Regions from separate parts of the Kocuria sp. CPCC 205258 genome, predicted to be linked through region 2. Evidence: predicted binding sites of a transcription regulator. Region 2 holds the regulator's gene; each other region holds the start of a gene.

Region 1 (2,263 bases), on a different contig from region 2:
CAGATAGTTGACGAGCGAGGACACCCCCGAGCCGCGGGCGGCGTGGCGGACCCCCATCTGCCCGATCATCGCCGAGACCTCGGCCACGGTGAGGAAGTAGGAGGCGAAGCCGAGGTCCTCGATCACCCCCAGCTCTTGCTCCAGCCGGTCCCGCACGGCCCGTGTCATGCGGCGGCCCGGGTAGCGGCGGCCCAGCCCCGCCTCGCACCGGGCCCGCAGCTCCGCGGGCGCCGGCCGTTCCAGGCCCAGCACGGAGGCCTCGGGCACCACCGGCCGCCCCCAGCCGCAGTCGGTGACCGGGTCCAGCCGGCACCGGTCGGCCACCCGCTGGGTGCCTGCCAGCAGGGCCGCGGCCCCGGCCGCGCCGAGGTCCGCGGCCCGGGCGATCTCCGCGGCGAGCGCGCGCATCTGCCGGGCGGACTTGAGCCAGCCCTGGCCGTTGGGCTGCAGCGGCTCCGGCGCCGTCGTCCGCCGGGACGTCCCGGTCCGCCCGGTGGCCCTGCCGCCGGGGGCGTGGCCGGCGCGCGCCCCGAGGGTCTCGAGCGGGGTGAGGGCGCGGGCGGCGTCGAGGACGTCGGCGGTGGCGGCCTCGGCGGGGGTGGCGTAGCGCACCGCGTTGGTCAGCACGGGGGTCAGTCCCGCCTCGAGGGCGGCGCGCAGCATCCGGGCCGCGTGGGAGGTGCTGCACGCCGTGCCGGGGGCGGCGAGGTGCGAGACCACCTCCACGGCGAGCGCCGGTGCGGGGAGCAGGGTCCGCCACCGGGCCAGGGCGGCGCGCCCGGTGCGGTAGCGGCGGGCCGCGAGCTCCTGCCCGACGTCGGAGGCGGGCCCGAGCAGGACGGTCAGGACCGGTTCCCCGTGCCGGGGCGAGTGTGCGGCGGCCGCGATCTCGGCGGCGGTCGCCCCGGGCGGGCCCGCTGCGGCGTGGGCGGTGGAGACGAGCCGGCACAGGGCGGCGTAGCCCGCACCGGCGGTGCCGCCGGCCGCCAGGACCACCACGCGGCCGAGGGCGCGCTCGCGGCCGGGGTCCAGCAGGGCGAGGTCGGCCCCCAGGACCGGGTCGATGCCGTGCTCCCGGCACGCGCCCAGGTGCTTGATCGCGCCGTAGAGCCCGTCCCGGTCGGTGCAGGCGAGGGCGTCCGCGCCGTCCGCCGCGGCGGCGGCCGCCAGGACGGCAGGCCGGCTGACCCCGAAGTGGGCGCTGAAGGCGGTGGCGACGTGCAGGTGCGGAAAGCTCACGCCCCCATTCGAATACGTGTTCGAATCTTAAGTCAATTGCAAACCGCCGGGGCCGCGAGAACTCCGGGTTTCCGCGCCAGGGGTGGCGCCGGGTGGCCGGCGGGTGTCATCCGCCGAGGCCCACGACGGCGATCATCACCGGGACGATGGTGACGATGAGAATCACCCCGAGGATGTCGAAGACGATGCCGGTGCGGATCATGCGGGTGATGGGCACCGCCCCGGTGCCGTAGACGATGGCGTTCTGCGGGGTCGACACGGGGAGCATGAACCCGAACGAGGCGGCGAAGGTCGCGGCCATGGCCGGCACGAACGGGTCCACCCCCATGGCTTGGCACAGCGGGATGACGATCGGGACGATCACCGCGGCCGAGGCGGTGTTGGAGGTGGTCTCCGAGATCAGCACAGCCAGCACGGCCGAGAACACGGTGATCGTCACGACGTTGGTGATGTTGAGGTTCTCCGAGGCCCCGGTGCCGATGGTCTCGGCCAGACCGGTCTCGGCGAGCAGGGAGCCGAAGATGATGCCGGTGCCGAAGAGGATGATCGTGCCCCAGTCGATCTTCGCCGCGTCCGACCAGGTCAGCGTCGCTTCGCGCTTGGCCCAGTTGGTCGGGAGGATGAACAGCAGAGAGGCGCCGAGGACGGCGACGATGCCCTCGTCGAGACGGTCGTCGAGGAAGATGTAGGCGGCCGACTCCGTCCCGCCGAACAGGCTGGCGAAGGCCGGTAGCAGCCACAGGGTGACAGTGACGCCGAAGGCGATCAGGGTGTTCTTCTCCGCCCGGCCCATCCTTCCCTGTGCCTCGCGGTGCTCCCGGATGTAGTCCTCCACGCCCTCGATCCGGCGGATCTCGGGCTTGTTGAGCAGGAACATGACCACGGCGAGCACCACGAACATCGCCAGGCACACCGGGAAGGCGATGACCATCCACTGGGCGAAGGAGATCCGGGTGCCGGTGGCCTCCTCGATCAGGCCGCGGCCGATGAGGTTGGGCGGGGAGCCGACCGGGGTGAGCAGGCC
Region 2 (2,263 bases):
CGTGGCCGTCGAGGGGACGAGGAAGATCACGGCGAGCACCACCAGGGCGGCGGAGCCGGCCAGGACGGGCAGCCCCAGGAACACCAGGCGGCCGCGGCGGGTCAGGGTCAGCGGGGTGCGGGACGCGGAGCGGGCGGGACGGGCCCGCCGGAGCGCACGGCCGAGCCCCCGGGCGGATCCTGCGGACTCGCGGCGGCGGGCGACGACGGCGGTGAGGGTGGCACTGGCACTCATGACATGAACTCCTTGACGTTCCCGCACGGAGCGGGCGATCTCGAACACCGGTCCGGTCGACGACCCTCGCGGGCCTCCATTCGATCGAACATACTTTCGAATACCGATGACCCATGTCTAGCACGTGTCTGCGAATGCTGTCGACAGCGAGTCGTACATATGTTTGAACACACACGGCGTGTCGCCTAGGCTGAGGACAGGTTCGGGCCCCCGGCCGGCGCGCGCTGCGGACCCCCTGCGCCTGCCGACCGGGACCCATCGAACCACCCGGGTCCGACATCGGAACCGGGACCGCGCAGACCGGCTGCGGCACCTGCAGCCGGACGGGAAAGGACGACGCTCCCATGGCCCAGCCCCCCACCCCCGAGGAGCCCCGCGCCCGGGGCGCCCGCCCCGGGGCACGCTCGCGCAGCCGCGGGCTCACCGTGCGCCAGCGCACCATCCTCGAGGCCATCCAGCGCTCCATCGCCGAGCACGGCTATCCGCCGTCCATGCGGGAGATCGGGGACCTCGTGGGCCTGGCCTCGCTCTCCAGCGTCACCCACCAGCTCGCCCAGCTCGAGAAGCTGGGCTATCTGCGCCGCGACCCCAAGCGCCCGCGGGCCATGGAGGTGCTCACTCCCCTGCAGCTGCGCGGGACCGCCGGGGCGGAGTCCGCCGAGCCGTCGGAGGAGGCCCCGGCGGCACCGACGGGTCGGACCGCTCGTCCCGCCGCCCAGAATGCCGTGGCCGAGCTGTCCACCTCGGCGGACGTGACGATGGTCCCCCTGGTGGGCCACATCGCCGCCGGCGGGCCGATCACGGCCGAGCAGTCCGTGGAGGACGTCCTCGCGCTGCCCCGCCAGCTGGTCGGGCACGGCGAGCTGTTCATGCTACGCGTCAAGGGCGACTCGATGATCGACGCCGCGATCTGCGACGGCGACTGGGTGGTGGTGCGCCGGCAGAGCGCCGCCGACAATGGTGACATCGTGGCCGCCCTGCTCGACGACGAGGCCACGGTCAAGACCTTCCGCCAGCGGGACGGCCACACCTGGCTGCTGCCGCAGAACACGCGCTACGAGCCGATCCTCGGCGACCACGCCACCGTGATGGGCAAGGTCGTCTCGGTGCTGCGCAGCCTCTGAGCCGCCGCACGCCCGGGACCCGGGCCCTCCGCCGCCGGCGGGGGGCCCGTTGCCGTCCGGGCCGGCCGCCGTCCGGACACCCTGCTGTCCGCACCCCGTGCGGGCCCGGCGCGGTCCGGGCAGACCCCGGGCGGCAGCGGGACGTGCTCAGTCCACGGAGAGCCGCTGCAGGGCGCCGAGCACCACCTGGCGGTCCGTGGTGGTCCACAGCGGCGGCAGGGACCCGCGGAGGAAGCCGCCGTAGCGGGCGGTCGCGATCCGGGAGTCCAGGATCGCCACGACGCCCCGGTCACCGCCCGCGCGGATGAGCCGCCCGGCCCCCTGGGCGAGCCGCACGGCCGCGTGCGTCGCGGACACGGACATGAACCCGTTGCCGCCGGCCCGTTCCGCGGCGCGGCTGCGGGCGCTCGCCAGCGGGTCGTCCGGGCGCGGGAAGGGGATCCGGTCGATCATCACGAGCCGGCACGAGGCCCCCGGGACGTCGACGCCCTGCCACAGGCTCATCGTGCCGAACAGGCTCGTGGACGGGTCGTCGGTGAACTCCTGGACGAGTCCCGCGAGCGAGGACTCCCCCTGGCACAGGATCGGCAGGTCGGTGCGCCCGCGCAGCGCCTCGGCCGCCTCCTCCGCCGCCCGGCGGGAGGAGAAGAGCCCGAGGGCCCCGCCCCTGGAGGCCTCCAGCAGGGCCAGCATCTCGTCCAGCTGGGCCTCCGTGAGCCGGCGGCCGGGCTTCTCCAGGTGTTTGGCGAGGTAGAGGATGCCCTGCTTCGGGTAGTCGAACGGGCTGCCGACGTCCACGCCCTCCCAGCGCGGGGCGCCCTCGCCCCGCAGGCCGAGGGCGCCGGCGGCGGAGTCGAAGGACGAGCCGACGGACAGGGTGGCGGAGGTGAGGACCACGGTGCGCC
Region 3 (2,263 bases), on a different contig from region 2:
CCTCGGTGGCGATCTTCGCCCGCGTCTTCGAGGCGGCTATCCCGATGCTCACCGGCAGTCCGACATTGCGGGCCACGGTGGCTTTCAGCCGGCGCGCCCACCGCACCTGCTCCGCCGGGGTGCCCTCGGGTGGGAGGAGGAAGCACTCGTCGATGGAGTACACCTCCTGACCCCGTGCGTGGCGGGCCAGCAGCAGCATCACCCGCTCCGACAGGTCCGCGTAGAGCTGGTAGTTGGAGGAACGTTTGATCAACCCCCAGCGGGTGGCGTCGGCGCGCAGCTGGAACCAGGGGTCACCCATCTTGATCCCCAGGGCTTTAGCCTCAGCGCTGCGGGCGACGACACAACCGTCGTTGTTGGAGAGCACCACCAGCGGTTTACCCGCTAGGGAGGGTTCGAAGAGGGCCTCGCAGGAGGCGTAGAAGTTGTTCACGTCGACCAGGGCGATCACCGTCGTCCACCGTCCTAGTGCAGCTTCCGCTGGTTGACGTGGCGGATGCCGTAGACCACGACACCCCAAATGTGCAGGGTCGACAGCGACGGGACCTCCACGTCCGGGTAGGCCGGGTTCTCCGGGTGCAGCACGACCCGGTCGGGGTGGACGTGAAGGGTCTTGATGGTGAAGTCCCCGTCGAGGACGGCGATCACGACATCGCCGTCCTTGGGGGTCAGGGACCGGTCCACGAGGACTTCGTCGCCGGAGTAGATCCCGATGCCTTCCATGGAGTCTCCGGTGACGCGGAGGATGAAGGTGGACGTCACGTCTCTGATCAGGACCTCGTTGAGGTCGATCCGGCCGTCGTCGAAGCTGTCCTGGGCAGGGGAGGGGAAGCCAGCCGGGACTCGGACCAGGACCGCAGAGACCAGCGCGGGGCGGTCAATGGTGAGCGGTACTGGGTGTCTCATGCGGCCAGGATAGAACACATATTCTAAAGCTCAGCCCATAAACACAATAGATCCGAACAAATATACGGTTGACTAGTGCTGATGGTGCGGATTCTCCCCCGCTGACCGGACACGCCAAGGCCCGGCTACGGAGCCGAGGCCGCCGCACCAGCGGCCTGGTTCTGGCCGGCGGCGATCTGGGCGGCCCAGCGTTGCCGGAACGGCAGGCGGGGGCCAGGCGCAGGGGAGGACGCGGGGACGGCCGCGGAGGCAGCCGTCCGGGCCGCGTAGCGTTCGGCGGCCGCGCGTGCGGCTGCGCGGCGCTGGGCGGCCTCGGCGGCGACCCGCTGATCGCGGGACCGCAGGGGGGTGCCGTCGGGGTGGGTCCAGGCACGCATCCGGGCGGCCAGCCAGGCGGCGGGGTTGTCGATGCCCTCCACGGTGAGGAAGCCGTAGCGGGTGCCCTGAGGCGTCCAGTCCAGGGCGGTGAGCACATCGGCGATGGTCCATCCGGCCTCGAAGAACGGTTTGCACACGCTCACGACGTGGGCGGTGGTGAGATGGCGCAGGACGATGGCCTCGTGCTGGAGCTCCAGGGCCGCCGCCCGCTGAGTCTCCTTCCGCGCCCGACGGGTCACCCGCTTCGTCAAAGGCTCCGTCGTCGCATGACGGGGCCACAGCGGGGCTGTACGACGGCTTAGGGCGGCGACCACCTCGCGCCGTTGCGCGGCGCGTTTTCGGGTGGGTCGCGGCGTAGCCGCGTCCTTCGGGGAAAGCTCTTCGCGCGCGTGCGGGGAAAGACTCTCCCACTTCGTGGGGACCGGGGTGTCAATTAGTTCCACAGGCTCACCCGCCGGCTGAGGGGTGCTGTGGATGAGCGCGTAGACGGGGGCCTCGCCCTGGGTGCGGCCGGTGGCGGCCGGGGTGCGCCCTGCGCTGCGGCCGGTGGCCACCACGGCCAGCAGCCCGCACTCGCGCAGGTGACGGATCACCCGCGCCACGGTGGAGCGGGAGCGGTCGATCTTGTTGGCCACCCAGTCCCAGGTCGTGCGCCAGGTGCGCGAGGCGGGGTCCTGCTGGCGGCAGATGATCTCCACCACGGCCAACAGGTTCGCCCGGGCATCGGCACGGATCAACTCCAGGCTGGGGTGCTCCAGCACGGCCCGGCGCCAGGCGGCGACGTGCTTGGCGAGCTGACAGCCCTTGGGCACAGCCCGCAGCACGACGGCCTTGGACTGCTCATGCTCCACCCGCACCCGCCGGCGACGTGAGGGGAACTCCCCAGCGGCCTCGAGGGCAGCGTCAGGGGCGGAATGTGACCGAAAATCGGCGTGACTGAGTGAAGAGGGGTCCATTTGCGGACGCGCCTCAGGTACAC

What was found. Region 2 encodes LexA, which represses DNA repair genes until DNA is damaged. Its sites were predicted from a motif close to TCGAACANNTGTTCGA; they were not measured.
Region 1: RF644_RS07805 (DNA polymerase III subunit alpha) is a predicted target of LexA. The motif match lies at 1,248-1,263, and genes of this name have one in related genera.
Region 3: RF644_RS18030 (LexA family protein) is a predicted target of LexA. The motif match lies at 917-932, and genes of this name have one in related genera.

What each region holds. Positions count from the first base shown of each region.
Region 1 covers NZ_JAVKPS010000003.1:387,239-389,501, forward strand. The annotation lists gene RF644_RS07805 (DNA polymerase III subunit alpha) at 1-1,239, opposite strand, end outside; gene RF644_RS07810 (DASS family sodium-coupled anion symporter) at 1,346-2,263, opposite strand, start outside.
Region 2 covers NZ_JAVKPS010000010.1:73,293-75,555, reverse strand. The annotation lists gene RF644_RS15305 (LysM peptidoglycan-binding domain-containing protein) at 1-234, opposite strand, end outside; gene lexA (transcriptional repressor LexA) at 579-1,358, shown strand; gene RF644_RS15295 (ATP-dependent DNA helicase) at 1,506-2,263, opposite strand, start outside.
Region 3 covers NZ_JAVKPS010000017.1:3,273-5,535, forward strand. The annotation lists gene RF644_RS18025 (Y-family DNA polymerase) at 1-451, opposite strand, end outside; gene RF644_RS18030 (LexA family protein) at 466-906, opposite strand; gene RF644_RS18035 (hypothetical protein) at 1,032-2,135, opposite strand.